DNA from 3 places in the Vibrio casei genome. Region 3 is predicted to be linked to each of the others. Evidence: predicted binding sites of a transcription regulator. Region 3 holds the regulator's gene; each other region holds the start of a gene.
What was found. The regulator MetJ, encoded in region 3, represses methionine synthesis genes. The targets are predictions, from matches to a motif close to TTAGACNTNTANANGTCTAA.
Positions count from the first base shown of each region.

Region 1: the regulator MetJ is predicted to act here: its motif matches at 9,566-9,585, upstream of metE (5-methyltetrahydropteroyltriglutamate--homocysteine S-methyltransferase).
Region 2: the regulator MetJ is predicted to act here: its motif matches at 2,955-2,974, upstream of metN (methionine ABC transporter ATP-binding protein MetN).

Region 1 covers NZ_AP018680.1:1,598,867-1,609,821, reverse strand. Annotated here, with positions in the region: gene speB (agmatinase) at 1-942, shown strand; gene VCASEI_RS07645 (isopenicillin N synthase family dioxygenase) at 1,091-1,930, shown strand; gene VCASEI_RS07640 (1-aminocyclopropane-1-carboxylate deaminase/D-cysteine desulfhydrase) at 2,046-2,975, opposite strand; gene VCASEI_RS07635 (YgiQ family radical SAM protein) at 3,014-5,392, opposite strand; gene elbB (isoprenoid biosynthesis glyoxalase ElbB) at 5,708-6,367, shown strand; gene VCASEI_RS07625 (alpha/beta fold hydrolase) at 6,494-7,345, shown strand; gene VCASEI_RS07620 (hypothetical protein) at 7,496-8,170, shown strand; gene VCASEI_RS07615 (DUF4250 domain-containing protein) at 8,331-8,525, shown strand; gene metR (HTH-type transcriptional regulator MetR) at 8,587-9,498, opposite strand; gene metE (5-methyltetrahydropteroyltriglutamate--homocysteine S-methyltransferase) at 9,735-10,955, shown strand, end outside.
Region 2 covers NZ_AP018680.1:691,571-702,525, reverse strand. Annotated here, with positions in the region: gene VCASEI_RS03415 (ABC transporter permease) at 1-936, opposite strand, end outside; gene VCASEI_RS03410 (ABC transporter permease subunit) at 939-1,967, opposite strand; gene gmhB (D-glycero-beta-D-manno-heptose 1,7-bisphosphate 7-phosphatase) at 2,275-2,832, opposite strand; gene metN (methionine ABC transporter ATP-binding protein MetN) at 3,107-4,141, shown strand; gene VCASEI_RS03395 (methionine ABC transporter permease) at 4,131-4,814, shown strand; gene metQ (methionine ABC transporter substrate-binding lipoprotein MetQ) at 4,873-5,670, shown strand; gene VCASEI_RS03385 (acyl-CoA desaturase) at 5,852-6,979, shown strand; gene VCASEI_RS03380 (AbgT family transporter) at 7,059-8,648, opposite strand; gene tsaA (tRNA (N6-threonylcarbamoyladenosine(37)-N6)-methyltransferase TrmO) at 9,000-9,749, shown strand; gene VCASEI_RS03370 (proline--tRNA ligase) at 9,852-10,955, shown strand, end outside.
Region 3 covers NZ_AP018680.1:2,569,650-2,580,604, reverse strand. Annotated here, with positions in the region: gene priA (primosomal protein N') at 153-2,354, opposite strand; gene rpmE (50S ribosomal protein L31) at 2,630-2,848, shown strand; gene VCASEI_RS12055 (malic enzyme-like NAD(P)-binding protein) at 3,009-4,265, shown strand; gene metJ (met regulon transcriptional regulator MetJ) at 4,381-4,698, opposite strand; gene VCASEI_RS12045 (O-succinylhomoserine (thiol)-lyase) at 4,948-6,114, shown strand; gene VCASEI_RS12040 (bifunctional aspartate kinase/homoserine dehydrogenase II) at 6,115-8,520, shown strand; gene metF (methylenetetrahydrofolate reductase) at 8,816-9,703, shown strand; gene VCASEI_RS12030 (PadR family transcriptional regulator) at 9,795-10,343, opposite strand; gene ppc (phosphoenolpyruvate carboxylase) at 10,596-10,955, opposite strand, start outside.

The DNA.
Region 1 (10,955 bases), 970 kb from region 3:
ATGAACAAATTTGATGATCTGTTTAATAAACCAGATTATTCATTGTATTCAAACTCAATGAGCTTTGTGCGTCGCCCTATGGTGCAAAATCCGGTAGAAGCAGACGCTGATGTTGTGGTGTTGGGTGTACCGTTTGACATGGCAACATCAGGTCGTTCTGGCGCCAGAATGGGACCCGATGCGATTCGTCGTGCTTCGGTCAACCTAGCATGGGAGAGCAAAAAATTTCCTTGGAATTTTAATTTGTTTAAACATACCAATGTTGTTGATGCTGGGGATTTGGTGTTTGATTGCGGAGATGCCGAAGATCTGACACAGCGTTTAGAAGCGGCGGCAAGTGAAATTATTGCCAGTGGGAAAACGTTGTTAAGTTTAGGGGGCGATCACTTCATTACTTTGCCGCTGCTGCGTGCGCACGCGAAACAACACGGCGAAATAGCATTGATTCATTTTGATGCTCATACCGATACTTACAGCAATGGCAGCCGGTATGATCATGGCACTATGTTTTATCATGCCCCCAAGGAAGGGCTGATTTCTCGTGAGCACTCAGTACAGATTGGTATTCGTACTGAATATAAGCAAGAGGGGCATGGATTTAATGTCATCAATGCGATGGAAGCTAACGATTTATCGGCGTCTGAGATTGTCGAAAAAGTGAAAAAAATTGTTGGTGATAAGCCAGTGTATTTAACTTTTGATATTGATTGCCTTGATCCAGCGTTTGCGCCGGGAACAGGAACGCCAGTTTGTGGCGGCATGACATCGGATAAAATTCTAAAAATTCTACGCAGTTTACAAGGGATTAACTTGGTCGGTATGGACGTAGTTGAAGTGTCGCCTGCGTATGATCAAAGTGACATTACCGCTTTGGCTGGCGCGACTATCGCGCTGGATTTATTGTACTTGTGGACACAGCAAAGGCTCAGCAACAAAGTATAATCCAACGTCGTTTTAAGTTAGGTGATCAAACGCACTACGCTAAAATCGTGGTGCGTTTTTTATTATAAAATAGAGCTTCAACGTTTGCTTTCATCGCTATAGATACTTACACTTTGCGAGTATTTTCCCCAAATGATAAAAATATATTATGAAATTAGAAACCGTTGATTACCTTGCTGATGATGCTGCTGAGCAATTTGTAAAATCACTGCGTGAAACTGGCTTTGGTGTACTGAAAAATCACCCAATTCCTAAAGAGTTGGTTGAGTCGATTTATGAAAATTGGCAACAATTCTTTTTATCGGAACAAAAAAATGATTTTCATTTTAACGTTGATACACAAGATGGCTATTTTCCACCGTCTGTTTCTGAAACGGCAAAAGGCCATAGCGTTAAAGACATTAAAGAATACTTTCATGTGTACCCTTGGGGGCAAATACCTGAGCAACTGAAAGCTCAGATTTTAGATTACTATCAACGTGCAGATTCGTTCGCACAAGAGTTACTAAGTTGGGTAGAGCTGCATGCACCGAAAGAAGTGCAAGCGAAGTTCTCGATTGCTTTATCGGATATGATTAAAGATAGCGAGAAAACATTATTGCGTATTTTGCATTATCCACCGATGACGGGTAATGAAGAGCCTGGGGCAATTCGTGCTGCTGCTCATGAAGACATTAATTTATTGACTATTCTCCCTGCGTCTAATGAACCTGGTTTACAAGTTAAAGCGATGGATGGAACGTGGCTAGATGTGCCTTGTGATTTTGGTAATCTCATCATCAACATTGGTGATATGTTGCAAGAAGCATCTGGTGGCTATTTTCCATCGACGACGCATCGCGTCATTAACCCAACTGGTGGACGCCAAGATAAATCGCGTATTTCTTTGCCGCTTTTCTTACATGCTAAGCCAGATGTGGTGTTGTCGGAACGTTACACTGCTCATAGTTATTTAATGGAACGTTTACGTGAGCTAGGTGTTATCTAGCTATCGGAATCTTAGGTTATTGAGATGAACTTGTATTCATTTGTAATGAAACGCATTGCTCTATGAGTGATGCGTTTTTTATGGTTCGAATGGCATTGATGGAATAGTGAAATGGTTAATCCAATTTTCGTTGATAGCGCTTTTCCATACTGGCATTACCAAGTAAACCACCTTGATGTATATAGAGTAAGGTTTGGTTCGGGTTATGTTCACGCGATTGGTTGAAATGGTGGGTTAAGCATTGCCACATATAAGGATCGTATAACAGATCAAACTCAACGTTAGTTTGCTGTGTTAACGATTGCCACATTTGATAATCAGCGGAATATAACTTTCCAAATTGGTGTTTACGCCTTTCAGGGCTCGATAGAACAGTTGGATGGGATTGTTCACCTAAGCTTTTAAATTGCTGTATTAAGTATTCCTCTCCGCCAACACAGGCACAAGTCAGTACATTAATATTATACGGCGCAAGGTGTTTATTGAGGTAAAGAGCAGTGGTGCCGGTGCCAGAGGGGAGGGCGACGGTCAATTCGGCTGTTTCTTGTTCTTGCGCCCATTGTCGAATTTCTTGTGCTAATTGTTTGATACCGACTTCGGCGATAGGACTGCGTCCGCCTTCGGGTATAACTAAACATTCTTCAAATAAATATTGTTCATTAGGCATTCGAATCGTTTCAATATAATCGTGAGGAGGCAGCTTTGATCCTAACTGATTAATATCGATGACGGTTGCACCAAGTTCGAGAGCCGCTTGATAATTCCCAAGAGGATTTTGCTTAAGCCATTCTGGAATATGAGAGACATAAAATTCTAGCTTCCAGCCTTTAAGTTTGGCAAGAGCAGATAAGCTATATAACGAATTGGCTTGTGGTGAACCGTAGCCGATTAAAGTAGTGATATTCGGGTAATCGGCTTCAAGCAACGCCATAAATTTTCGGGCTTTATTTCCAGAAAATTCAGGGTGGAGTAGGTCATCCCGTTTAAGATAAAAAGGATAGCCATTAAAGGTGTGTTGGGTTACAGGGGTATTGGCAAGTTTCATGGAAGTTAGAGGCGCTAGATTGCTAACGCCTTTTCCGATTAACGTGTGCGGCTACCAGCGGGTTTGCCTTTTGGCTTACCTTTAAAACCACCTGTTTTACTTTGATCAATTGGTTTACGGTTCGCGCCAGCCGGTTTTTTATTACCCGTTGGTTTACTACTGTTTTTCGGGTCGTTATTGGTTGATTTATTGTTATTAGTCGATTTACTGTTGCCTTGTGGTCGTTCTCCCCCAAGGCCTGGTTGACCTTTTGCTCCCGTGTGGCGTGTTGCAAAGCGATGTGCACCATGACGCCCCGATTTACGGCGTTGTGCCGGCGTTAAGCTTTCGACCGCATCTTCAGCAGGGACTAAACAGTTTGGCTTATCTCCAATTAAATGTTTTTTACCCATGTTGATCAGAGCTTCACGAATCATTGGCCAGTTAGCGGGATCGTGATAGCGCAATAAACCCTTGTGCAAGCGACGTTGACGTTCACCTTTGGCTATGGTCACATCTTCACGTTGCTTGTATTTAACACGTTTAAGCGGGTTCGTTTCAGAATAATACATCGATGTGGCGTTACACATTGGCGATGGGTAGAAGTTCTGAACTTGATCGCATTCGTAATTGTTGCTCTTTAACCATAGGGCTAAGTTCAGCATGTCTTCATCTTCAGTGCCCGGGTGAGCGGAGATGAAGTAAGGGATTAAGTATTGTTTTTTACCTGCTTCTGCGCTGTACTTTTCAAACATTTGCTTGAACGTGTCATAAGTGCCCATACCCGGCTTCATCATTTTGTCTAATGGGCCTTTTTCGGTATGTTCTGGGGCGATTTTCAAATAGCCACCGACATGATGAGTCACGAGTTCTTTCACATATTCAGGAGACTGAATCGCGAGATCGTAACGCACGCCAGAAGCGATCATTACTTTCTTAATTCCCGGAACTTTACGTGCCGCGCGGTAAAGATCAATGGTGTGCTGGTGGTCGGTGTCCAATTTGTTACAAATACCAGGGAAGACACATGATGGGCGGCGGCAGTTTGCTTCCGCTTTTGGATCTGAGCATCCTAAACGGTACATGTTAGCCGTTGGGCCACCAAGATCAGAAATAGTACCTGTAAAGCCCGGTACTTTATCACGAATTTCTTCTAGCTCGTTCAAAATAGATTTTTGAGAACGGTTTTGAATAATGCGACCTTCATGTTCGGTAATGGAACAGAAAGAACAACCACCAAAACAGCCGCGCATGATATTGACGGAAGTTTTGATCATGTCATACGCTGGAATTTTTGCCTTACCATACATTGGATGCGGTACTCGTGCATAAGGCAAATCAAACACAAAATCCATTTCTTCAGTTGAAAGTGGAATAGGAGCTTGGTTAACCCATAATTCACGGTCACCATGTTTTTGCAATAAAGCACGCCCAGAATATGGGTTGGTTTCTAAGTGCATGACGCGACTTGCGTGAGCATACAAAATACGGTCATTCTTTAATTTTTCAAATGGCGGTAAACGAACAGCGGTGTGTTTTGAATCGTGACGTGGTTTGCGGTCAAGTTTAATCGGTTGAGGTTGGATCTCAATCACTTGTGCTTGTGCGTTTTGAGCATCTTCTGCTTGTTGATCTTTGGATTGTGTGTCGCAGTTCGATTCCACTTCGTAAGGGTTAATTGGTACAAATACCGCTTTGCTTGGCTTTTCAATTCGTGAAGAGTCAATAACGGTGTAGCCTTCTGGTACCGCAGGAAGGTTTACTGCCGTACCACGTATATTGGTCATTTCGCTGATGGGCTCTTGGTTGGCAAGGCGGTGTGCCACTTCAACCAAAGCACGTTCTGCGTTACCAAAAAGGAGAATGTCTGCTTTTGCATCAAAAATAACGGAGCGACGTACTTTGTCTGACCAATAATCGTAATGTGCGATACGACGAAGGCTGGCTTCAATGCCACCTAACACAATCGGTGTTTCTTTATAAGCTTCACGACAGCGTTGAGAATAAACCAGTACGGCACGGTCGGGGCGTTTGCCACCTTCGTTGTTTGGAGTGTAAGCGTCATCGTGGCGCAGTTTTTTATCTGAGGTATAGCGGTTGATCATGGAATCCATGTTACCGGCGGTGATACCAAAAAATAGGTTAGGTTGCCCCAGTGCCATGAAATCGTCTTTATTTTCCCATTTTGGTTGAGCGAGGATACCCACTCGAAAGCCTTGAGCTTCTAATAATCGGCCAATAATTGCCATACCAAAACTGGGGTGATCAACATAAGCATCACCGGTTACGATGATAATGTCACAGCTGTCCCATCCAAGGGCGTCCATTTCCTTACGGGTTGTTGGTAAGAAGGGAGCTGGTCCAAAGCACTCCGCCCAATATTTTGGATATTGGTCGATGGGTGTTGGCTTAGATGAAAGTGGGATGTCGCTGTACATAAATTGACCTCTAATTTGGGATGCCAAAGTATACAGACTTAGGCTCTGAACAACTAGGGTAAAAGCAAAACTATTTTCCTACTATGCCCTTATCTATATAGGGTTATACTTTTCTTACTTGAAGCAAAAGTTCTGCTGTCTGCGTTCACTCACTGCAGCTTTAATGACGATAAGTGATAGGTAGGTTTGAGTATTTTTATTCAGATTGTTTTTTATCTCTCTGTTATTGGCAAATAAATACGCTAGGCTCATTGAATTGAAAGTGTTGTCTATTTAAGCCGTGCTATTTTATTTTAGTTCAATTAAGGAGTTTATATGTCTAAGACTGTGGCTGTTATTCTGGCGGGAAGTGGTGTGTATGATGGATCGGAGATTAATGAGGTTGTATTAACGTTATTAGCGCTTGAAGAACAAGGCGTCGAGTATCAGTGTTTTGCTCCGGATATTGAGCAAGCTCATGTGGTGGACCATTTGTCTGGTGATGAGCAAAACCAAACGCGAAATGTATTGCAAGAAGCGGCGAGAATAGTTCGTGGCAATGTGAAGGATGTTGCAAAACTGCAAGTACAAGATCATGCCGCGTTGATCATGATCGGTGGTTTTGGCGTTGCGAAAAATTTATCATCGTTTGCTTTTAAAGGCCAAGATTTCGATATTCTACCTTGTATAAAGAAGAGCATGAAGGCGTTTACTGATTCGGGTAAACCTTCAGGCTACATGTGCATTGCACCTGTTCTTCTTCCTAGTGTTTTTGACGGTGTTAAGTGCACGATAGGGAACGATGTGGATATCGCTTCCGTCATTACCACATTGGGTGGTAAACATGTGGAGTGTGCAGTCGATGAGATTACGTTCGATGAAAAATATCGAATTGTGACGACACCTGCGTATATGCTTGCTGAAAATATTAAACAGGCAAAACTAGGCATTGATAAGTTGGTGACACGAGTTTGTTTATTAAGTGATGCAATTTAATCATATTAGACACCGCGTAAAAGGATAAAATAGATGAAAGGATTATGGCGGAGGTAAGGTCTACTTATATGAATTGTGAGCTTGGTGCTCATACTTATTACAGCGATTTTTAAAAGGTAGGCAAGGATGCGTTTTTTATTAATAGTATTGATGATGCTAACGATATCGGCGTGTTCTATGCCACCGGAAATAAAAGAAAACAAAGCCACAATAGAACGAGTTAAACATGTTCCTAACCTGCTGATTAAACATAATATCGAACATAAAAACTACCGTTTACATTATGTTAGTGCTGGTAAGAAAAATAAACCCAGTATTGTTTTTGTTCATGGTACACCGGGAGGGTGGGGGACATTTGCTACGTATTTTGAGCAATCAGAGCTACTTAAACATTTTCAATTTTTTTCAATTGATAGGCCGGGGTGGGGGCAGTCGACTTATCCTTCTGGTGACTTTCCAGTGAGTTTGTCGGAACAATCGAGATTGCTTGCACCGTTATTAAAAGAAATTGCCACGACAAGTCAACAAAAAGTCATTCTTGTTGGGCATTCTTATGGTGGTTCTTTAGTGCCAAAACTGGCAGCTGATTACCCTGAGTATGTTCGCGGAATATTGATTTTAGCTGGTGATGTTGGACCTAAGCTTGCACAAGCCCGTTGGTTTAATGTTGCTTTGCATTACATACCAAGCTTTTTGATTCCGGATCCTTGGTATGAATCGAACAAAGAGGTATTGGCGATAGCGCCTTCATTAGAAAAATCACAAGACCAATATCGTTCCATTACTCAGCCCATCACTTTCTTACAAGGCACTGACGATGAACTTGTTCGTCCTGATAATGCCAATTACGCTAAAACCTTATTTAAAAGGTCCAATCTTGAAGTGAAGTGGTTGAAAGATGCTGGGCATATCATTAATTTGACCAATGTGGCTGATGTCGTGGCAGCGATTAAAGCATTAGATAAGCGGAGCCTTTAAGTCACATTATAATCCAATTAACACAGTGGAAAACTCGTTTTTAGTGCGCCCTCAGGGAGCGTCTTGGCGTCACTTGTATATATTCGGCATGATTTTTCGTTGTCGTTTTGATAAAGTCCCGCCACTCAAATAATGGATGGTTAAGTTTTTATGTATTCCTACTTGTTAAGTGTTATTCCACCAATGTTGCTTGGTGCTCAATGTGTCTTATTGTTGATTTTACTGAAAGGGAATATATGCCCTGGTCAGCGTGGTCGTATTCATAAACAGTTACCTATTATTGCGATATTATGGCTCGCCATTAGTCCATTATTTTGGCCTCTTGCCTCGGTTTCTGTGCTTATCTTTGTCTTCTTCTCTCAAGTGAAAGTGAGTAAAACCCGTGAATCTGGACCTATTTGGTTATTGCAGTTGGCTCTTGGGTTCGCCATTGCGTTTATTCTTTTCTTTATTATTGGTTCAGAACGTCCACAAGGATTATTTATTCTTGCGGGCATGATGTTTCTTGGTGCAAGTTTTAGCCATGTTTTATTGTTATTGGCACGGACTCGGTTACAAGCTTTTCATCGTTTGTTACCTGTGGTTGGTATTGTGGCCGCGATGTTGGTTAGCCTTGCAATTTTGTGGCAGACCCAGTATTACAGTTTGAATTATCTTCATAAAATTATTTGGTCATTAGCGGGTTGTTTTATGCTTGTATTGGCGGGTATTGTGGGATCAACTTGGCACCTTTTTACCAACCAAACCATTCAAAAATTACCGCCAATTTGTGGGTTTATGATGAGCTTTGCAGCAATGGTGGGGTTTGCGGCTTTATTGTATTAGTCGTAAGTTATCCGAACCTTAGAGGAAAGGTGCTTTCACTAGCGCTTTGTTGTCTTTAGGATATAAAGATATTTTCTACTTTTTATTCTTAAATCACAGAAATGCTCGACAATGACATCTACGCTTAAAGAAACTCACTTGTTTTAATGAGAAGGTCATTATGGATTTAAGTAATGTAAAAAACTTAGACAGTGCCATTTTGCTTGGCATCGTAAATGAAAAACTGCGTTTAGAGTGCGAGAGCTTTGAAGAGTTGGTGAGTATGTATGAAATGGATACTGAAAGTCTGGTCGGAAAACTTCAAGGCTTAGGCTATCAGTATGATCCGCTAACCAATCAATTTAAGTCAAAATAGTGACTGAAGCGGTGAATTCGTCACTCAAAAACGCCTTGAGATTTTAAGTGACGAAGCAGAGTTATACCATTTTTATCCCATCTAAATGACTCTGGCACTGTTGTTTTGCGGTGCTGAAGAATGCTTGTAAATAGCGTTTTTCTTTTTCTGAATGCCTTGTGGCTGCAAATAATCTGCGCCATAAACCTTTCCCTAATGGTTTACTAACAATCAAGCCTTGGCGTGAAAACTCACTGATTGCCCAATTCGGCAGTGCTGCTACCCCAAGCCCGGCAGAAACCATTTGAACCAGCATTAAAGTATTGTCGGCTTGTTTCCATTTAGCCGGCTCCACCCCGGCAGGTTGTAGAAAATGTTTTACTACATCAAGTCTCTGTTTTTGAACAGGATAAGAAAGCATGGTGTAGGCTGCTAAATCTTCAGGTTGAATGAATTCTTTATCGGCTAATGGGTGATTAGTGGCAGTAATCAGACGCATTTCAAAATCAAATAATGATTCATAATGGATTTCTGAACGAGGCTGAATGTCTGAGGTAATAACCAGATCAAGCTCGCCAGCCACCAGTGCAGGTAATGGCTCAAAGCCAAATCCCGATGAGAAGTCTAATGTCACACTTGGCCAGGCAATTTGGTATTCCTTAAGTGCTGGCATCAACCACTGAAAGCACGAATGGCATTCGATTGCCATGTGTAGACGCCCATTGACATCTTCTTTTAGGCTCGCAATATCGTTCTCTGCCCGCGCTATTTTAGGTAAAACCTCATCGGCTAGCGTTAATAAAATGATGCCCTCGGAAGTGAATTTTATTGGGCGAGTTTTGCGCAGAAATAACTTCCCTCCCATGCGAGACTCGAGATCTTTAAGCTGGTGGGAAAGGGCAGACTGGGTTAAATGCAGCGTGGTTGCCGTCGCCGTTAACGATCCTGTATCTCGTAATACTGATAATGTCCGTAAATGCTTTATTTCTATCATTATCCACCCTCATGATGAAAAACGTTCCTTTAGAATTATTCATAACCTATCTAATTTCTGCACCCTTGTAAACGTCTAGATGTCTATTTGATGCTGGCGATGATGAATTAGATGAATAAAATTCATAATAATAGTGAATGAATAGACATTGCTCATGATGATGGAAAGGTGGATGCTTTAGCCACCTGGACTGCTTTTTAAAAGCGATTAGCCACTTCTAAGACAAGGATATCAACATGACATCACACCTCAGTAAAAATATTGGCAATAAAACCGTTACCCATGTTCTCGGCTACCCTCGTATTGGTGAAAAGCGTGAATTGAAATTCGCTCAAGAGCAGTATTGGAAAGGTGACATTAATCAAACTGAGTTAAAGCAAGTGGGCAGTGAACTGCGTCAACGCCATTGGAATGACCAAGCCTTGAGCGGGTTAAGCTATGTAACGGCAGGGGATTTTGCTTGGTATGATCACGTTCTTACCACGAGTTTATTGCTTGGTCATGTTCCTGCTCGCCATTCTAATGGTGGTGCCCCTGATTTAGATACGTTATTCAAGATCGCTCGTGGCCAATCTGCCGTTACGAGCCGCGCAAGTGCAGATGAAGCAGGCTGTGGTTGTGGATCCCGTCATGAAGAGGGCGAAGGCGTTGCCGCTTCAGATATGACGAAGTGGTTTAATACTAACTACCACTATATCGTTCCTGAATGTCGCCAAGACGATAGCTTCCAAGTGAGTTGGCCTCAGCTCTTTGATGAAGTAAAGCAAGCGATTCAAGCCGGTCATAATGTCAAACCCGTGTTGCTTGGCCCACTCAGTTATTTATACCTTGGTAAAGAAGTGAATGAAGAGGAAGTTGAAAATGGCTTTGACCGTTTATCTTTACTTGCTCGGATACTGCCTGCTTACCAAGCGATCCTTTCTACATTGTCGGAATTAGGTGTTGAATGGGTTCAAATAGACGAGCCTATTTTAAGCCTTGAATTAGACGAAAAATGGTCAAGCGCATTCAAGCCGGCTTATCATGCTCTTGCAAATAAAGAGCTGACAGGGGAGGTAAAGCTGCTTCTCACCACTTATTTTGACTCTGTTGCAGACAACTTAGTGAAGATTGTTGAATTGCCAGTGAATGGTTTGCACATCGATTTATCGGCATCGCCAGGGCAATTAGATGCAGTCAATGCGGCCGTTCCACAAGACTGGGTATTGTCTGTGGGGGTGATTAATGGCCGTAATGTTTGGCGTGCCGATCTGCAAGCTTGGCTTGAAAAGCTTCAACCGGTTAAAGCGCAACGTGGCGATAATCTATGGGTCGCAAGCTCATGCTCTTTGTTGCACAGCCCGATTGATTTAGAGCTTGAAACCGAACTGACGGAAGAAGTGAAGAGTTGGTTTGCTTTTGCTAAGCAGAAATTAAATGAAGTGAGCTTATTAGGCGCCGCATTAGATGGAAATGGC
Region 2 (10,955 bases), 880 kb from region 3:
TGGGGCGTCTAAATTCGACTTCCCTTGCTGTAAGAGTTCTCCCCAACTTGGTGTTGGTGGCATTAAACCTAAACCGAGATAATCCAAAGCGGTTAAGGCGCTGATATTAGCCACAATCGTAAAGGGAGCTAAAGTGACAATCATGACCATAGTATTAGGCAAAATATGATGAAATAAAATTCGCCAGTTAGAGGCTCCTAACGCTTTCGCGGCTAAAGTATATTCCCTCGCTTTTTCTTTATAAGTCATGGTTCGCATGTACCACGTCATGCCCATCCAGCCAAATAACACATTAATAAAAGTAAAAAGCATAAAACTGGGTTGCATGATCGATACCAAAATCATGATCACATATAAAAACGGAACCATTGACCAAATTTCAATAAAACGCTGAAAAAACAGATCAAATTTACCGCCCCAGAACCCCATAATACAGCCGACTGTAACCCCAATGGCGTAAGAGATGATCATGGTTAGTAATGAAAAACCCATGGCAATCCGGAATCCATACAAAAGCCTAGCCAAAATATCACGCCCGATGGTATCGGTCCCTAAATAGTGCTTCGCTTCAGCATTTGGGGCCGCTGGGGGAAAATCGCCATCGAAATCTTGCTCATAAGGATTCCAAGGTACAAGCGGCATAATAATAACGTTCTCGCCATTTTGATCATTCAGGAATCGTTGTAATTGTCGATAATTGGTTTCTGATTGATACCCTAAACCAAAAGCGGTTCCAGGTATAACATCCGCGTAAGTTGGGAAATACCATTGCCCTTCATACTTCACCACTAAAGCACGGCTATTCACTAACACTTCAGCCAACAAGGCGAGAATAAATAATAAAGTTAAGACCAATAATGACCAATAACCTCGCTTAATGGCTTTAAAGCGCTTTATCTTTTTAAGAGTCAAAGGATTGGAGACAATAACATTCATAATTAAGCTCCAAACTTAATGCGAGGATCAACCAAGGCTACGCAAATATCAGACAAAATATTGCCAATCAGCAGCATTAAAGCATTAATAGCAAAAAGCCCCATCACAACAGGGTAATCTCTCTCCATGATCGATTCATACCCCAGTAAACCTATGCCATTAATATTAAAAATCACTTCAATCAAGAAGGAGCCCGTCATAAAGAACATTAATGAATTACCAAACGAACTGGCCACCGGAATCAAACTGTTTCTCAGAGCATGGCGACGTACCGCCAATTTAAAAGGTAGTCCTTTAGCAATAGCGGTTCGTACATAATCGGCGGCTAAATTTTCCATTAAGTTATTTTTCATAGTCATGGTGAGTAAAGCGAAATCACCAATCAGATAACAAAATAAAGGTAAAACTGCATGCCAAAGCACATCTTTGGCTTGTTCAAATCGGGTGAAATCATCAAAATCATCGCTAAGAAAGCCCCCCATAGGGAACCATTCAAGATGAAAACTGAATAGACTCAGCAGCAAAACGCCAATGACATATCCGGGTAAGGCGTAACCAACAAAAATAAAGATCGAACTAGAGGCATCAAGCACACTACCATGTCGTAATGCTTTGGCGTAGCCAAGAGGAATAGAAATCAAATAGCTGATCAGAAACGTCATTCCGCCATAGAATAAAGAGACAGGTAAACGCTCTGCAATCATGTCGGTGACCGGTTCGTAATAGCGAGTCGACTCCCCTAAATCGAGCTGTACAAGCTTGGTCAACCATTCCCAATAGGCTTGAGGAATAGGTTTATCTAAGCCATAGAATGCATTAAGTTCCGCCATTTGATCATCCGATAACACGCTATTACTCGAATGAGTTAACCCACTCGATACCGCGCTATCGCCCTGCTTCATTTGCAAACTAAGCAGCATTCGCTCAACCGGCCCACCAGGGACAAAGCGAGTAAGCGTAAAGATCAGCAACGTTATGCCAATAAAAGTAGGAATAACTAATAGTAGTCTTCTTAAAATATACGCTAGCATCCAGCCCAGCCTGTCTTCATTGATCCACGTTCCTTGTTGGTACTTTGCACTTTAAGCATTTATGCTTTAAAAACTTACTATTTAAAAAAAGTGTACTTTGAAAAGCTTTAGCCTTCGAAGGTTTGATTCTTATCTTGCTGTTTAACTTCACCTTCTTGAGTGTACGAGGGAAGCCATAAAATGGCTAGTAAGGATAAAAAGGTTGTGATTAATACTAAGAAATAAAAAACCAAGGTAAACAAAAAGGCCACAAAAATGGCCTTTAAGAAAGAAGTGGCACCAGCAAAAACAAAATTCGAATAATCGTTTATTTATGTTCTGCTAAATATTTCGGCACATCTTTAATGCTATTCAGTACAACGGTAGCCAATTTCTCGGCTTCTTCTGTAACTTCTTTACCGCTACGAACTAAAATTCGAGTTTCTACACCTGCGGAAATTGCCGCTTTCATATCATCAGCTTTATCACCGACCATCACTGAACTCACCATATCAATATCAAGCTCTTCTTGCGCAGATATGAACATACCAACTGCTGGTTTGCGACAATCACATACTTGAGTATACTTTTCGACCGAGCCTTCAGGATGATGAGGGCAATAATAAAAACCATCGAACTCAACACCTTGATCCACAAAGTTCCAATCCATCCATTCCGTTAAGGTTAAAAATTCTTTTTCAGAATAATAACCACGAGCGATGCCTGATTGATTTGTCACCAATACCAACTGATAGCCTAACGCTTTTATAGCTTTCGTCGCATCAAATACACCTTCTATATATTCAAAATCATCGACTTTACTCACATAGCCATGATCGACGTTAATCACGCCATCACGATCAATAAAAACAGCTGGTTTAGACAAAATACACTCTCTCTTCGGGTCGGGGATAAGAAAACTGGCTTAATAGGCTTGTATAACCAATTGACTGGGTATAGCTGCAATTATTACACGCTTTATAATCTTCTTCACTAGCTTATTCCTGTTTAGCCATCTAGACGTAAAAATATCTATTGACTTGAACCTATGAAAACCATAGCATCATCTATCAAATCGCACACTCAATGCGCTTTTACACTGAGTTAATCCCTCAATGTAAAAAGAATATATGGAACGTATTACCAATTCAGGTTGTTAAATGATTGAAATTAATCAAGTCAACAAGATGTTTTACCAAGGCAGTAAAGAAATCCCTGCCTTAGTCGACATTAATCTTCATATCCCTCAAGGGGAAATCTTTGGCGTTATCGGCTCATCCGGCGCTGGAAAAAGTACGCTTATCCGTTGCGTAAACATGTTAGAAGCACCAACTTCGGGTGAAGTTATCGTTGATGGTGTTGATTTAACAAAATTATCATCAAAGGAACTCGGTCAAGCTCGTCGTAATATCGGCATGATTTTCCAACATTTCAACTTGCTCTCTTCTCGCAGTGTATTTGACAATATCGCTCTGCCTTTAGAGTTAGCCAAAGTATCTTCTAGCAAAATTAATCAACGTGTAACAGAGCTTCTTGAGTTGGTTGGATTGTCTGACAAACGCGATACCTATCCTGCCAATTTAAGTGGTGGACAAAAACAACGTGTCGCCATTGCCCGCGCATTAGCCTCTGAGCCAAAAGTTCTGCTATGCGATGAAGCAACCAGTGCTCTAGATCCTGCAACAACAAAGTCTATTTTAGAGCTACTAAAAACCATCAACAAACAGCTTAATCTGACCATTTTGATTATCACTCATGAAATGGATGTGGTGAAAAGCATTTGTGACAAAGTTGCCATTATTGGTGGTGGCTTATTAGTGGAACAGGGTTTAGTCAGTGATATTTTTGCCCATCCTAAAACCGAGTTAGCGCAACAGTTTATTCGTTCAACGCTCGATCTATCGATTCCGGATGACTACAAGGCTCGCTTACAAGCGACTCAAATTGAAGGTTCAGTACCACTTGTTCGCTTAGAGTTCACCGGTGCTTCAATTGATATTCCAGCTGTCAGCCAATTATCACGTCAGTTCAATGTCGATGTGAGTATTTTAAATGCTGATATTGATTATGCAGGCGGCGTTCGCTTTGGTTTAATGGTTGCAGAATTTTTTGGTGATCAAGCCCAAGTCGAACAATCACTGGCCTTCTTAAAAGAACACAATATAAAAGTCGAGGTACTTGGCTATGTTTTATGATCACATCATGGATTGGTATTACGATCACCGCACTTTCCGCCTGATCTGGGGCGCAACCTGGGAAACCCTTTACATGGTTGGGGTTGCTGGCTTAATTGGCTTTTTAGTCGGCATTCCAATGGGCGTTATTTTGCACATCACCAAAAAAGGTGGGCTATTGCAAAACCGTTTGGTGAACTTGGTACTCGGCGCGATTGTAAATATTGGTCGCTCAGTACCGTTCTTAGTCCTTATGGTCGCCATTATTCCTTTTACCACATTATTAATTGGTAAATTTATTGGGACAACGGCAGCCATCGTGCCTTTAACCGTTGGTGCTATTCCTTTTATTGCTCGTTTAGTCGAAAGCGCTTTAGTCGAAGTTCCAAGCGGCCTAGTAGAAGCTGCTCAATCAATGGGCGCAAGTCCTCTACAAATTATTGGTAAAGTATTGCTACCAGAAGCCTTACCTTCTATTGTCAATACCATCACGATAACCTTAGTCACATTAGTCAGTTACTCAGCAATGGCGGGTACGGTTGGTGGTGGTGGATTAGGCGATGTCGCCATGCGTTATGGTTACCAACGCTATCAACCAGACATTATGCTTCTCACCGTTATCTTACTGGTGATTGTGGTTCAAATTATTCAAATGGTCGGGGATAAAATCGCAAGCCGAGTTGATCACCGCTAAGAAAGAATAACGTCATACATTATAAAAATTCAAAACTCATTTATATATGGAGAATACTATGAAATTGAAGAATTTATTCAGCGCTGCTGCCATCACAACCTCACTACTTTTAGCGGGCACAGCAAATGCTGCCAGCAACACTATCAACGTAGGTGTGATTGCTGGTGCAGAAGCACAAGTGGCAGAAGTGGCGGCAAAAGTAGCGAAAGATAAATACAACCTAGATGTAAAACTGACGATTTTTTCAGATTATGTAATCCCAAATGCCGCGCTTGATGATGGATCCATTGATGCAAACGCATTCCAACATTTGCCATACCTTGACCAACAAATTAAAGACCGTGGCTATAAAATAAAGCCGGTCGGTAATACCTTTGTTTACCCAATTGCCGCTTACTCTAAAAAAATCAAATCTCTTGATGAGTTGAAAAAAGGCGACAGCATCGCGATTCCAAACGATCCAACCAATGAAGGTCGTGCATTACTGCTTCTTCAAGAAAAAGGGTTAATCAAGTTAAGCAAAGAGTCTGGCTTACAAGCTACACCACTTGATGTTATCGATAACCCTAAAAAGCTAGATTTTGTTGAACTAGAAGCACCACAACTTCCAAACTCACTGCAAGATGTTGCCCTAGCAATCATCAATACCACTTACGCAAGCAGCATCAATTTGTCTCCAGAAAAAGATGGCATCTTTGTTGAAGATAAAGAGTCACCGTATGTGAATCTTATTGTTGCTCGTGAAGATAATGCCAATAATGAAAACGTGCAAAACTTCGTAAAAGCTTACCAAACGGAAGAAGTTTATGAAGCAGCAAAAAAACTGTTTAAAGGTGGCGTTGTAAAAGGTTGGTAATCTGATCTTTTAAACGTATTAATATTAGGGTGGCCTCAGCTACCCTTTATTTTTTACAAGTAAAGATTTGAAACAAATAATTCATACCATATAGGTCCGATAATTCATACCACTCACTGGACTTACAGTTGTAAGCCCTATATTCTAGCGCACACTTGTAGCCTGAAATTGAATTATCTTTATGAAAATACAACGTCCCCCTATCATTTGGTTGAATGTCTTTATTTTTGCCAGCAGTATGTTACTCGCCGCGATCATTGCGCCTATTTATTTCATCTCGAATGGGATCACGGCTGCTCATTGGCTATGGCTGATAATCACCTTTAGCTTTTGCAACTTATGTATTACGGCTGGTTACCACCGTTTATGGTCGCACCGTACTTATCAGGCTCATTGGTCTTTACGTTTTATTTTTGCATTAGGAGGAGCCTTTGCTTTACAAAATAGTGCTCTGCATTGGTCATCCGATCATCGAATTCATCATCGTCACGTTGATAATAACGATAAAGATCCCTATTCCGCGAAACGAGGTTTTTGGTTTTCACACATAGGTTGGATGTTGCGTCATTACCAAACACCTGAACAATATTCTGATTACTCAAATTGCCGTGATCTGCAAAAAGAGAACATCGTCATGTGGCAACACAAATACTATGTTCCACTCGCTTTATTAATGAATTTAGGTGTGCCTATTTTATTAGGTATAATCTATAACGACATTGTCGGTATGTTACTGATGATTGGAGCCGTGCGTTTAGTACTAAACCACCACACCACCTTCTTCATTAATTCACTCGCGCACATATGGGGTCGTCAGCCTTACACCAATAAAAATACAGCTCGTGATAATGGCGTTTTAGCAGTACTGACTTTTGGGGAGGGTTACCATAACTTCCACCATATTTTTGAAAATGATTACCGAAATGGCATTTATTGGTGGCAATACGATCCCACTAAATGGCTTATCCGCACTTGTTCTTGGTTAAAACTGGCTGAAAAGCTACGCATGACGCCTGCCGAGAAAATTGAAAAAGCGAGGGCGCTGCAACTGCTTAATGAAACCAAACAAAAAATTCTACATTTGCCTGATCACCATGTATTAGCCGAACGCATGCACAAAGAATACGATGCCTTGATTCAACAAATGACCGAATATTATGAATTGAAGAAGCAGTTAATGAACGATAAAAAACAAAAGTTGATGGAACAATATGAACATGCAGTATTGAAAGTTCGTTACCAACAAATGCGACAACACTTCAAGCAACAACAACTGCAATGGCAAATGCTGATGAAGCAATACGCTTAAAACATTGAATTAAGTATTTCGATAAAAAACGCCCAAACCATTCATGCTTGGGCGTTTTATTTTCAAAAAAGATATAAAACTATGGCGTATAATATGTTGCGGCACCAGGGCCTACAGGCAGACCAAAAACGAATACCCAAATGTAGAACAATAAGCTCCACCCAACTAAGAAACACAAAGTGTAAGGGAGCATGGTAGCAATTAAAGTACCAATCCCTAAATTCTTCACATACCGAGAAGCCACCGCCAAGATCAATCCAAAATAACTCATCATTGGCGTTATCAAGTTTGTGACAGAATCACCAATCCGGTATGCAGCTTGAATGGTTTCTGGAGCATAGCCCACCAGCATTAACATCGGAATAAAAATTGGTGCAGTAACCGCCCATTGCGCGGAAGCTGAACCAATCATCAAATTAATAAACCCACACATTAAAATGAAGGCAAAAAACAATACTGGGCCAGTTAGACCAATGGTTTGTAAAAAGTCAGCACCACCAACCGCAAACACCTGACCAAAGTTAGTCCACTTAAAGAAAGCCACAAATTGCGCAGCAAAAAACACCAAAACAATGTACATACCCATTGAAGACATCGATTTTGACATCGCATTAATCACATCTCGATCATTCTTCATCGTGCCAACTACTTTACCGTATACAAAACCAGGAATAGCAAAAAACACAAAAATGAAAGCAACAATGCTTTTTAAGAATGGTGAGCCAGCCACTTCTCCTGTTACAGGGTTACGCAGTACGCCATTTTCAGGAACAATCGTCCAAGCTAACAATGCACAGACAACTAATGTAGCCACACCAGCAATTTTTAAACCTTTCTTCTCAATCGCAGTTAAAGCGCCCATTTTATCTTGAGACAAATCTTCTGCGGCTTGCTCTATTTTGTATTCACCAAGTTTCGGTTCAACAATTTTTTCAGTCACGAATGCCCCGACGATAGAAATAAAGAATGTCGATACAAACATGAAGTACCAGTTCACTTCAGGGCCAACCGTATAGGTCGGGTCAATCATCTGAGCAGCAGATTCTGTGATACCAGATAAAAGAGGGTCTACCGTGCCAATTAAAAGGTTGGCAGAGTAACCACCGGATACCCCAGCAAATGCAGCCGCGAGGCCTGCTAACGGGTGACGACCTAAGGAGTGGAACAGCATTGCAGCTAATGGAATAAGAACCACATAGCCCAACTCCGAAGCAGTATTTGAAATGATGCCGGCGAAAATAACGGTAAAGGTCACCATACGTTTAGAAGCGCCCATTACCATGCCACGCATTGCAGCAGAAAGCATGCCTGAATGTTCAGCTATCGCAACACCAAGCATCGCAACCAGTACCGTTCCTAATGGCGCAAAGCCCGTGAAATTCTTCACTAAATTAGTGACAATTAATTGTAAACCGTCAGCATTTAACAAGCTGACCACATGGATAATGCCATCCGCCGAACGGCCACTGGCCCCTTCAGGGCGAGGGTCAATAACCGACACACCAAAATAACCCGCAATACCAGAAGAAATTAAGATAGCCACACAAAAAATGGCAAACAAAGTGATGGGATGGGGTAAAAGATTTCCTAGATATTCAACTGAATCTAAAAAGCGAGTGAATAGTGTTTTTTTCGAGTTAAGTGATTTACCCGAGCTTTGAGCTGTCATCAGGCCCTCCTAGTCAATGACATCAGTGAAAGATTTCACTGCTACAACAAAATGGGCGACAGATTACGTTACAATAAGACACGAACAAAAGATGAAAATGTTAGTTTTTATTACAAAGAAAGAATAAAAAAATAGACAACTCGCGAGAATGTCAGAATTATCATTTCTATATCAGTAACCTATCACTACATTAACCTGAAATCCAACTGACAATAAGCAAATATAAAAATAGGCATATTCTGGTTTTGATAAAGATTTTTTAACGGCAATAATTAAAAAATAACTGTAATTGAATTCATTTAATAATCAATTATGTTAATTTTGCTCATCACATTTTTAGAGTAAGCCACTATGTCTTCTTCTATTGCTCCGTCTTTTTCTATTACTCCAATTGGCCGTATTCATACGCCGTATAAAGAAAAATTCGCCGTTCCAAGACAGCCTCGATTAGCACCGAGTGCCAATGCACGCATTGAATTACTTGGCGATGCAAATACCCCAGATGCCGTCCGTGGCTTGGAGCAGTTTAGCCATATCTGGTTATTATTTTTGTTTGACCAAAACCTTGCTGCTGGCTGGAAACCCACCGTTCGTCCCCCCCGATTAGGTGGAAATGAAAGGATTGGAGTCTTCGCTTCACGTTCAACATTTCGCCCAAATGGTATTGGTATGTCCGCGGTTGAATTAAAAGGAATCACTCAGGAAGGAAACCAAACTTGGGTAGAACTTGGCAGTGTGGATTTAGTTGATGGCACGCCTATTGTGGATATCAAACCGTATATCCCCTATTCCGATGCGATTTTAAATGCCAATGGTGGATTTGCTGATAATGAGCCTGACGTTCTGCCGGTTATTTTTTCATCCGAAGCTCAAATAGCATTACAATCTCACCCACAGCGTCATCATATTCAAAGCGTGATTGAACAAGTTTTAGGACAAGATCCTCGCCCTGCCTATAAAAAAAATAAGGATGACAACAAAGAGTACGCGAGTCACTTATTCGATTTAAACGTCAAATTCAAAGTGGAAATGGGCTCAACTTCAGTAATTAATGCCGTAAATCAATATTTCATTCATGTAACCGCAATTGAACGCTTTTGAGATACGGTCTGGACTGCTATTATTACCAGCTAAATTGTCACACACCTTCCATAGTGACAACCTATTTTATTAACATATTAAATTAAACAAGCGGGTACAAAAATGCGCACCAGCAAATACCTTCTTTCGACATTGAAAGAAACTCCAAACGATGCAGAAGTGATCAGCCACCAGCTGATGCTACGTGCAGGTATGATCCGTAAACTGGCTTCAGGTCTATACACTTGGCTTCCGACTGGTCTACGTGTGCTGCGTAAAGTTGAAAACATCGTTCGTCAAGAAATCGACAATGCAGGTGCTGTGGAAACCTTAATGCCCGTTGTTCAACCTTTTGAATTATGGGAAGAAACCGGTCGTTCTGAAAAGATGGGTCCTGAATTACTTCGTTTTACAGATAGACATTCTCGCCCATTCGTTCTGAGCCCAACAGCCGAAGAAGTGGTGACTAGCCTTGTGCGTAACGAAGTCAGCTCGTACAAACAACTTCCATTAAACTTGTACCAAATCCAAACCAAGTTCCGCGACGAGCGTCGTCCTCGCTTTGGTGTGATGCGCTCACGTGAATTTAGCATGATGGATGCCTATAGCTTTGACATTGACAAAGATGGCTTACAACAATCATACGATGCGATGCACGATGCATATTGCAAAGCATTCGATCGTATGGGGTTAGATTACCGTCCAGTACTTGCAGATAGCGGTGCTATCGGTGGCAACGGCTCTCAAGAATTCCACGTATTAGCCGAAAGCGGCGAAGATTTGATCGTATTCTCAACCGAATCAGACTACGCGGCGAACATCGAAAAAGCGGAAGCTTTAGCACCAAAAGAAACAGCCGATGCTCCAACCCAAGAAATGACGTTAGTGGATACGCCGGATGCGAAAACCATTGCAGAGTTGGTTGAGCAACATGGTCTATCCATCGAGAAAACCGTCAAAACACTATTTGTTAAAGCTTCAGATGAAGTCGATGAGCCTATCGTGGCATTAATTATCCGTGGCGATCACGAGCTGAACGAAATCAAAGCCGAAAACTTACCACAAGTTGCAGCGCCTCTTGAAATGGCAAGTGAAGAAGAAATTCGTCAGTTAATCGGTGCAGGTCCTGGCTCACTAGGCCCTGTTGGCCTTGAATTGCCATTCATCGTTGATCGCAGCGTCGCAGTCATGAGTGATTTTGGCGCAGGTGCTAACATCGATGGCAAG
Region 3 (10,955 bases):
GGATCTGTTATCCCATATGTTAACGACTTCTGGCTGTTATGTTGATATTTTATTCGTTAAATTAAGTAGTTAACACCATGTGCCTGACAAATCTTACATAATAATGGTGATGTGCGTCACATAGAATGGTTTTGTTTTAGGCGTTAAGACGTTTAGCTTAAATCTTGTGGTTCAACATCGAATGACCAGCGAACTTTTTTAGCTGAAGGTAAAAGTTGGACTGCTGGCTTTGAAGAGGCCAGTAATCGTTGCATTAATGTTCGAGTCGAAACTTGCAACATTAACTGCCAGCGAAATTTTCCGGCACGCTTGGCGAGAGGTGCGGGCATTGGCCCTAATACCAAACAGTTGTCATCATAGAGAGGATTGGCTTCTAATGTGTGGCGAACTTGTCGTAAAAAAGCTTCGACGGTATTGTTGTCATTGCCTTCCGCTCGAATCAGTGTAATGAACGTAAAAGGCGGTAATTGCGCTATTTTTCTTTCTACCAACGCAGTTTTGGCAAAATGCTGATAATCTTTATGCAATAGAGATTGCAATAAAGCGTGTTCGGGGTGGTGAGTTTGCAGCAATACTTCTCCGGGTTTACTTGCACGCCCGGCTCTTCCTGCTACTTGAATAAATAATTGTGCGAGCCTTTCGGATGCACGGAAATCACTGCTGTACAATGACCCATCCACATCGAGTAAACCGACGAGTGTCACATTGGGGAAATGGTGTCCCTTAGCGAGCATTTGTGTGCCAATTAAAATTTGGTACTCACCTTTGCGAATAGACTCTAAAGCACTCTCTAAACTGCCTTTACGGCGAGTACTATCACGATCTATTCGAATGGTTTTGTATTCTGGAAAAAGCAGTTCAAGTTGTTTTTCCAGTTGCTCGGTACCCACTCCGACAGAAACAAGTTGCGTGGAACCACAGCCTTGGCATTGATGAATAATCGGTTTTTGTGAACCACAGTGATGGCAGCGTATTTCTTGGCTACCTTGATGAAAGGTATAGTAGGCATCACAGCGTTTACATTCAGCAATCCAACCGCATTCATGGCACATCAACGCAGGCGAAAAACCACGACGATTCAAAAATAGCATGACTTGATTGCCGGCGGTTAAATGACGACGCATTTGCGCAATCAGTGGTGCTGACAATCCACCTTCTAGATATAAGCCTTTAATATCAAGAACATTATGAGTCGCTGCTTGTGCATTTCCAGCACGTTTACTCAAGCTTAAATAATGATACTTCCCGGTTTGTGCATTGTGTAGCGTTTCGAGTGCAGGGGTTGCCGAGCCTAACACGACGGGAATGTTTTCTTTATGGCCTCGCATAACCGCGACATCTCTCGCATGATAGCGCAATGTATCTTGCTGCTTATAAGAGGCATCATGCTCTTCATCAACAATGATGATACCGAGATCGGCAAAAGGAGTAAAAAGGGCCGAGCGAGTACCAATCACAATACCGGCATTTTTATCGCGAGCAGATAACCAGGCATTAAGGCGTTCGGTATCGTTTAATGCCGAATGCATGACCTCTACTGGCACATTAAAGCGGCGTTTAAAGCGATTAATCGTTTGTGGCGTTAAACCAATTTCAGGTACTAAGACTAACGCTTGTTTTCCTTTATCTAGAACGGGTTTTATTAGGTTTAAGTAAACCTCTGTTTTGCCAGAACCGGTTACACCATCCACTAAATAGCAGCCAAAACCTTGATGGTTGTTGATCGTGGCAACGGCAATGGCTTGCTCTTCATTTAATTGTGGCCTGAGCTGGCTGTTCTCAATGTTTGGTGGCCAAGAGGTTTTTTTAGGTTGAGTATGCACTGCCTCAATCCAGCCTTTATCTTGCAATGTTTTCAAAGTGCTGCTGCTAACGTCTTCCTCGATCATGGCTTGATGTGATAGCGGGCCGTTTTCTAACATTCGTACCACTTTAGCTTGCAGGTGTGCTCGACCAAACCCCGCCACTAATTGATTTTTTCCTGATTCGGTAATATGCCATTGTTTTAAGCTGGCAAAGTCGGCAGGTTTCCCTTTTTTGAGTAAAGAGGGTAACGCCATCGCCAGAGTATCTCCTAGTGGATATTGATAAAATTGGCTACACCATTGCAACAGTTGGTATAAAGGTTTTGGCCAAACAGGTTGGCTATCTAAACAGGATTTAATGGGCTTGAGTTGTTCGATCGGGAAGTCTGAAGTGTTTCCCAAAGCAATGACGATGCCAGTTAATGTTTGACGGCCAAAAGGAACCGAAACGCGCCCACCGATGACAGGGAAAAGATAGTTAGGAACTAAATAGTCAAAGCACTTATCTAATGGGATAGGTAAGGCAACTTGAGCGATAGTGGGTTGCATATGGCGAGGGAGGTTCCTTGTAGTACATAAACTGGTGAATCCAAGCTTATGATAAAACACTGCTTAGTGATATAAAACTTAAATATTGTTGGAAAATAGACCAAATGTGTTGATCGATTGATGCGGATTCATTACTATACTGCGCCTCGAACGATACAGATTTCTGTATCATTTTTAAAAACAACGTATGGTGTCTGGCTACTTTTTTGTTTTCTTATTGAAGCGTAAATAGTAAGAACTAGATAGCGATACGGACCAATTATAAGGTTTGTCCTATGAAAACTGGTATCCACCCAGAATACAAAGCAGTAGCAGCAACTTGTTCTTGCGGTAACGCATTTGAGTTCAACACTACTCTAGCTAAAGAATCAATTCACCTAGACGTATGTGACAAATGTCACCCATTCTACACTGGTAAGCAACGTATCGTAGATACTGGCGGCCGTGTTGATCGCTTCAACAAGCGTTTTGGTGCACTTAGCAGCAAAAAATAATCTTACTCTAAAAAATATTTTTAGTGTTCGACAGAATTTGAAAGGGATGCCAATGGCGTCCCTTTTTTCTTGTTGGAAATTAATGGTATTGACTAGGAACTTACTAGGCAATCTATTAATATTCCCCTCTCTATTACCGATACTGCAGGAATACCTAACTATGTCAGATGATCAGCAACAAAATGATTTTCGCCAACAAGCTCTTGATTATCATGCCTTCCCTACGGCAGGAAAGATTGCGATTGCACTCACGAAACCTGCAGATACGGCAGAAGATTTAGCTTTAGCTTACAGCCCGGGTGTGGCTGAGCCTGTTCGTGAAATTGCGCTGAATCCTGATAATGCCTACAAGTACACCGGAAAAGGTAACATGGTTGCCGTGATTTCAAATGGTACCGCTATTTTGGGATTGGGTAATTTAGGCCCACTGGCTTCAAAACCTGTGATGGAAGGGAAGGCCTTATTGTTCAAACGTTTTGCTGGATTAGATTCTATCGATATTCAAGTTAAGCACCGTACCATTGATGAATTTGTCGATACCGTTGCCAATATTGCCGATACATTTGGTGGCATCAACTTAGAAGATATTAAAGCGCCAGATTGTTTTGAAATTGAGCGTCAATTGATTGAACGCTGTGATGTGCCGGTTTTTCATGATGACCAACACGGTACTGCGATTGTTACGGCTGCGGGAATGTTAAACGCGATTGAGCTACAAGGTAAGAAATTATCAGAATGCAAAATAGTGTGTTTAGGTGCGGGTGCGGCGGCAGTAGCGTGCATGGAATTGTTGATTAAGTGTGGAGCCTTGCGCGAGAAAATCTACATGCTTGATCGTAAAGGTGTGATTCATACTCGCCGTGATGATTTGAACGAATACAAATTATTGTTCGCGAATAACACTGACATGCGTACGCTAGAAGACGTGATCGAGGGGGCCGATTTATTCTTAGGGGTTTCAGGCCCTAATCTATTACCACCAGAAGCATTGGCATTAATGGCCGACAAACCTATCGTATTTGCTTGTTCGAATCCTGATCCTGAAATTAAGCCTGAATTAGCGCATAAAGTGCGTAATGACTTAATCATGGGGACGGGGCGCAGTGATTATCCGAACCAAGTGAATAACGTTATTTGTTTCCCATTTATTTTCCGTGGCGCATTAGATGTACGTGCCAGTGAAATAAATACTGAAATGAAGCTGGCCGCAGTGGAAGCGATCCGTCAATTGGCAAAAGAAGCCGTTCCTGCTGAAGTGTTAAAAGCAGCTGGCGTAGATGATTTGTCGTTTGGTATTAACTATATTATTCCAAAACCAATGGATCCTCGATTACTACCACGTGTTGCTGGCGCTGTTGCGCGTGCCGCGGTAGAGTCTGGCGTGGCTAGAATTGAGCTTCCAGAGCAATATAAATAATATGAGTTAAGGCTCTAGAGTTCGGTTTTCCGATTTCGAGCAAAAGAAAACCCGCTCAAAATAAAATGTGAGCGGGTTTATTGTTTTTATCCGTATGATGAATAGGTCGAATTACTTAATCATCGAACGCTTCAAATTCAATCCCCATTTCCGTCATTAGTCTTTTTACTTCTGTTGGAATGTCATCAGGGCGATCTTTTCTTAAATCTTCATCAGTTGGCAGTGGCTGTCCTGTATAAGCATGTAAAAATGCTTCACATAACAATTCGCTGTTGGTGGCATGGCGCAAATTATTAACTTGGCGACGAGTTCGTTCATCCGTTAATATTTTTAGTACTTTAAGCGGAATTGAAACCGTTATTTTTTTGACTTGTTCGTTTTTCTTTCCATGCTCTGCATATGGGCTAATGTATTCACCATTCCAATCTGCCATCACACACCTTCGTTATTTGTTATTTATCAATATTGGCTGAATATGAATTTTAGCGGCATGTACCGCCACAAGTAAAGACGCTTAGATGGCTGGAGGTCTTGACGTCTTGGTTTTCAGGGGATAAAGTAGCGGAAAAGCTCGATACTCGTTGAAAAAGCGCTAAGATTGTTGTTCGCATTTTCGTATTTATGATAAGTGATTGCTGTATTTCTATAATGGAAGGATTCAGCAACTGGAAGGAATAAGCCGATGAGTTCTAAAAAGCCAGCGACTGTTGCGGTTCGCACTGGTATCGAATCCGATACCCAATATCACGCTGTTGTCCCACCGATTTACCTTTCAACCAATTACGGTTTTCCAGCTTTTGGTGAAGTTCCAAAATACGATTATACCCGTTCAGGAAATCCTAACCGTGGTTTACTAGAGCAAGCATTATCAGAATTAGAATCGGGTTCTGGTGCTGTGATCACTAACTGTGGTACTGCGGCCTTAAACCTATGGATATCAGCGTTTTTAGGTCCGGATGATTTGATTGTAGCGCCGCACGATTGTTATGGTGGTACTTATCGTCTGTTTAATACTCGTGCACAAAAAGGCGACTTTAAGGTTCAATTTGTTGATCAATCTAACCAAACTGAATTTGACGCCGCTATTGCTAAAAAGCCTAAGCTAATTTTATTAGAAACCCCATCAAATCCACTGGTACGGGTGGTCGATATTGCCAAAGCATGCCAAAAAGCAAAAGAAGTGGGTGCGTTGGTGGCTGTGGATAATACCTTTTTGACACCCGTGTACCAAAAGCCATTAACCCTTGGTGCTGACTTTGTTATTCATTCCACGACGAAATACATTAATGGTCATTCAGATGTGATTGGTGGAGTTATTATTGCCAAAAGTGAAGCGCACGTGGAATTATTGTCTTGGTGGGGAAATTGCATAGGAGCAACGGGTACACCATTTGACAGTTATATGACGTTGCGTGGCTTGAGAACCATAGCGGTACGTATGAAAATGCACGAAGAAAGTGCTCAGACTTTATTGGCGTACTTACAAACTCAAGCGCTGGTGGGGACCATTTATCACCCAAGTTTACCAACGCATCCTGGTCATGAGATTGCCAAAGCCCAACAACGTGGTTTTGGTTCAATGTTGAGTTTTGAAATAAATGGCAGTATGGATCAACTCAAAGCATTTGTGGGTCATTTAGAATTATTTTCTCTCGCGGAATCACTTGGCGGAGTAGAGAGCTTGATTTGTCATCCTTCTTCGATGACCCATCGAGCTATGTCAGATGAAGCGCAAGAAGAAGCGGGGATTTCACCGTTACTTTTACGTGTTTCGGTTGGATTAGAAGACAGTCAGGACTTAGTGGCTGATTTAGAGCAAGCCTTCATAAAAGCACAAGAGGTAGCGTAAATGACATCCGCTCGTCAGTTACACAAATTTGGTGGTAGTAGTCTAGCTAACCCAGAATGCTACAAACGAGTCGCCAATATTTTAAATGAATATTCAAACCCCGGTGATTTAATTGTGGTTTCTGCCGCCGGCAGTACAACTAATCGTTTGATCGATTGGCTAGCGGCTTTGGAAAAAGATGGCCGTATTGCGCATGAAATTTTGCAGCAGTTGCGCCAGTTTCAGATTGGGTTAATTGAAGAGCTTCTCCCTGAAGAGAAAGCAACGCCGTTACTTGAAACATTGAATCAAGAATTTTTAGTATTAAGTGATTTAAATGGGCCGATTACGAGTGTGGCTTATGCAGCGGTGCTCGGTCATGGTGAGGTGTGGTCTTCACGATTATTAGCATCATTGTTGTGCCATTTAGATATGGAAGCGACACAAATTGATTCTCGTGATTTCTTACGGGCCGAGCGTGGTGCACAGCCTGAAGTCGAGCGTGCTCGTTCATTACCGCTATTGAAAGAAATCTTTGCTCAGCACGGTAAGCGTCGTTTAGTTATTACGGGGTTCATGGCTCGTAATGATGCTGGAGAAACCGTCTTATTAGGCCGTAATGGCTCGGATTATTCTGCAACCGTCATTGGTGCATTATCAGAGTCCGCTCGAGTCACGATTTGGAGTGATGTTGCCGGGGTTTACAGTGCTGATCCGCGTAAAGTAAACGATGCGTGCTTGTTACCTTTGTTACGCTTAGATGAAGCGAGTGAATTGGCTCGTTTAGCGGCCCCAGTACTCCATAGCCGAACTTTGCAGCCTGTGGCACAAAGTGCCATGGACCTGAGCTTACGTTGCAGCTATCAGCCTGAATCGGGCTCCACACGTATTGAGCGTGTACTTGCTTCTGGTCGTGGTGCAAAGATCATTACTTCTCTGGATGAAATCTTATTGGTGCAGATCCATTTTGGGTCAGGGCATGATTTTGCTCGTTTAGAATCGGAAGTGATTCGCTCGTTAACTCGTGCTCAACTTCAGCCATTAGCCATACAATCGCAATCCGATCAAGGCTGCCTTTCACTTGCGTATACGGTTGAGATTGCATCGAGTGCATTAGCGTATCTGCAAGACACTGCGGTGGGCGCTGAAATTAAATTGAAGGAAGGTTATTCCATGGTGGCGGCGGTTGGCGCTGGCGTTATGATTAATCCGAATCATTGCTACGGGTTTTATCAACAACTTAAAAGTGCACCGGTTGAATTTATTTCTGAGTCGAGTTTAAGCCTTGTGGCTGTTTTGCGAAAAACCGACGTAGCAAAGTTGGTGATTGATGTTCATACTCAATTGTTCCAAGCGCAAAAAAGGGTAGCAATTGCTCTGTGTGGTAAAGGAAATATTGGCTCAAGTTGGTTATCGTTATTTGCTGAACAAAAAACGGAATTAGAAAAACGTCGGGGCATGAGCTTTGATTTGGTGGCGATAGTAGATAGTCAAACCTATTGGTTAGATTTAAAAGGTATCGATCCGAAACAAGCCCTTCTTCGTTTTGATGACGAAGGGCTCAGTAATGATGGTAAAACCTGGCTACAAACACTTGCTCATCAGTCTGAATACGATGAAGTGGTGGTCATGGATGTGACTGCCAGCCCTGAGCTTGCGGCGCAATACGCTAAAATAGCAGAACATGGAATGCACTTAATCTGTGCGAATAAAGTAGCTGGCTCTTCCTCCAGTGATGCTTACCAAAGAGTGGTTGATGCATTTGAGAAAACTGGCCGCCATTGGTTATATAACGCTACAGTGGGGGCTGGGTTACCCGTTAACTATGCTATTCGTGATTTACGCAATAGTGGTGATGAAATTACCGCCGTTTCAGGTATTTTTTCAGGTACATTGTCATGGTTATTCCAGCAATTTGATGGCTCAATCCCATTTACCGACTTGGTCGATCTGGCTTGGCAACAAGGCTTAACGGAACCGGATCCGCGCTCTGACTTAGATGGCTCCGATGTCATGAGAAAGCTCGTGATTGTGGCGCGTGAATCAGGATTAGATATTGAACCTGAAAGTGTCAAAGTAGAGTCTTTAGTGCCTGAAGCGCTTCAACATATTTCAACTGATGACTTTTTTGAACATGGCAAAGTGTTGAATGAATTACTGTCTGAGCGCCTCGCTAAAGCACAAAAAGAAGGTAAAGTGCTTCGTTATATTGCTCGCTTAAATCGAAATGGAGAAGCAACGGTCGGCGTGGAAGCGCTGTCACCAGAGCATGCATTAGCCAATTTATTACCGTGTGATAATATTTTTGCCATTGAAAGTAAATGGTACAAAGATAATCCCTTAGTGATTCGTGGCCCAGGTGCCGGTCGAGCAGTCACTGCAGGGGCATTACAGTCAGATTTGAATCGCTTATCTAACTTATTGTAAAATTTTATAAATATATAAAGATCAGTGCATTTTGTATTTAATACCACCTCAGTTTTGAGGTGGTATTTTTTTTGAATGAACCCTTGTTTTTTATCGTCATGAATAAAATTCATGTTTAGATCGTTGACTTCGTATAGTATTCAAGACATTATTTGGACATATAGACGTCTATATGAATTTTCATCTTACGATAAGCACATATTTTGGGTAGAACCCGTTAGTGAAAAGGATCGTTTTCACATTAAGTTGTTTTTAGATTGAGTCGTTAAAGTGGTGATGCCACAGGGAGCAGAACATGAGTTATTCACACGCAGGTCATATTGACGCACTAAACCATAATGTTGCCGATCTGGCTGGTAAAATTAATGTGTCTTTTGAATTTTTTCCGCCAAGTAGCGAAAAAATGGAAGAAACGTTGTGGAGCTCAATTCATCGTCTTAAAACACTTCAACCTAAATTTGTGTCAGTCACTTATGGCGCTAATTCTGGTGAGCGTGACCGTACTCACTCTATTATTAAAGAAATTAAAGATCAGACAGGTTTAATCGCTGCACCACACTTAACGTGTATTGATGCCTCTCGTGATGAATTAAAAGAAATCACAAAAGATTACTGGAATAATGGTATTCGCGATATTGTGGCATTACGTGGTGATTTACCGGTCGGCGGCGGTAAACCAGATATGTATGCATCGGATCTTGTTGAACTGCTAAAAGGCGTGGCAGATTTTGATATTTCGGTGGCGGCTTATCCTGAGGTTCATCCCGAAGCGAAAAATGCTCAAGCCGATTTGATTAACCTAAAACGTAAAGTAGATGCCGGTGCAAATCGTGCAATTACTCAATTTTTCTTCGATGTAGAAAGCTACCTTCGTTTCCGTGATCGCTGTGTGAACGCAGGGATTGATGTTGAAATTATTCCGGGCATTCTTCCAGTGTCTAATTATAAACAAGCAAAGCGCTTTGCTGACATGACCAATGTACGTATTCCAAGCTGGATGGCGAAACAATACGAAGGCTTAGATGAAGATCCAGTGACTCGCCAAATGGTCGGGGCAAGTCAAGCGATTGATATGGTTAGAACACTGAGTCGTGAAGGGGTGAAGGATTTCCATTTCTACACGCTAAATCGCTCAGAAATGACGTATGCACTTTGCCATACTCTTGGTGTACGACCGCGCTAATAGTTTAGGCTATATGGTAGTAAAAGAAGTAAGGCTTACTTAAGAGGTAAGCCTTTTTTAGTGATAAATTGGTCGTTATCCGCAGAACAAGTTAAATAAGAGTGTCTTGCAAGGTGAGTTGTTCTTTGACTTCTACCGCCCATTCTACCCACATTTTCCTTTCTAAAATGTTTCGTCTTAAAATCAAACGTTCTATTCTTGCGGCAATATTGAGCTTTTCTGGGTAAGCATAAAATTGTTTTTCGAGTAGCTGAAATTGTTGGATCATGTGTTCGGCTTGTGGAATTAATTCATTAATTTGCTCAATAAGAAGATCCGAAGATTGAACTGAACATGCCATTAATTTGGCTGAAAACTCATCACGAGTTGGTGTATAAGGCGTGGGTTGTTCAAACCAAGCGGTTAATGCTTTTCTACCAAGTTCGGTAATAGTGTAAATTTTCTTATCAGGCTTGCCTTCTTGTTCGATCAATTCACTCGTGACCCATTCTAACTGTGACATTTTATTTAATTCTCGGTATACCTGCTGGTGGCTGGCTTTCCAAAAATGCCCAATATTTTGTGAAAAGGCTTTGGTAATATCATAGCCTGTCGCTTCATGGCGACTAAGAACGGTTAAAATAACGTGCGGTAACGACATAAACTCTTCCAATTAAACAATAAAGTACTATCGACAGAAAACAAAAAGTGCGAGAGTGGCGAGTAACATAGCCTAAATAGCGAAGATTATGTACTGATGACAAGGTCAGTATTAAAAAAGAAGATCTCACGCATGCCTTTTCAATGATATAAGCTCATTTAATCAATGATATTGTGTGGATGCATTTCTTTTGTGAATAAAAAAGCCGCACAGAGTGCGGCTTTTATAGAATGGAATGGTATCACGATATTATTAACCCGTGTTACGCATGCCTGCGGCAATCCCTGCAATCGTTAACATTAGGGCTTCTTCTAATTCAGGAGAAGGATTAGCTGTTTTACGAGTACGGTACAGCAATTCGGCTTGCAGCATATTTAGTGGCTCTACATAGATATTACGTAAGCGAATAGACTCTAAACCCCACGGGTCGCTTTGCATCAAGTTTTCGTTATTTTCAACATTTAGAACGGTAACAATATCTTTTTGCAATTGCGTACGTAGACGCTCCCCTAGTGGCCATAAAGACTCATCGGTTAATCGTTGGTCGTAATAGCGAGAAATATCGATATTACATTTAGAGTAAACCATTTCTAACATGCCTAGTCGGGTAGA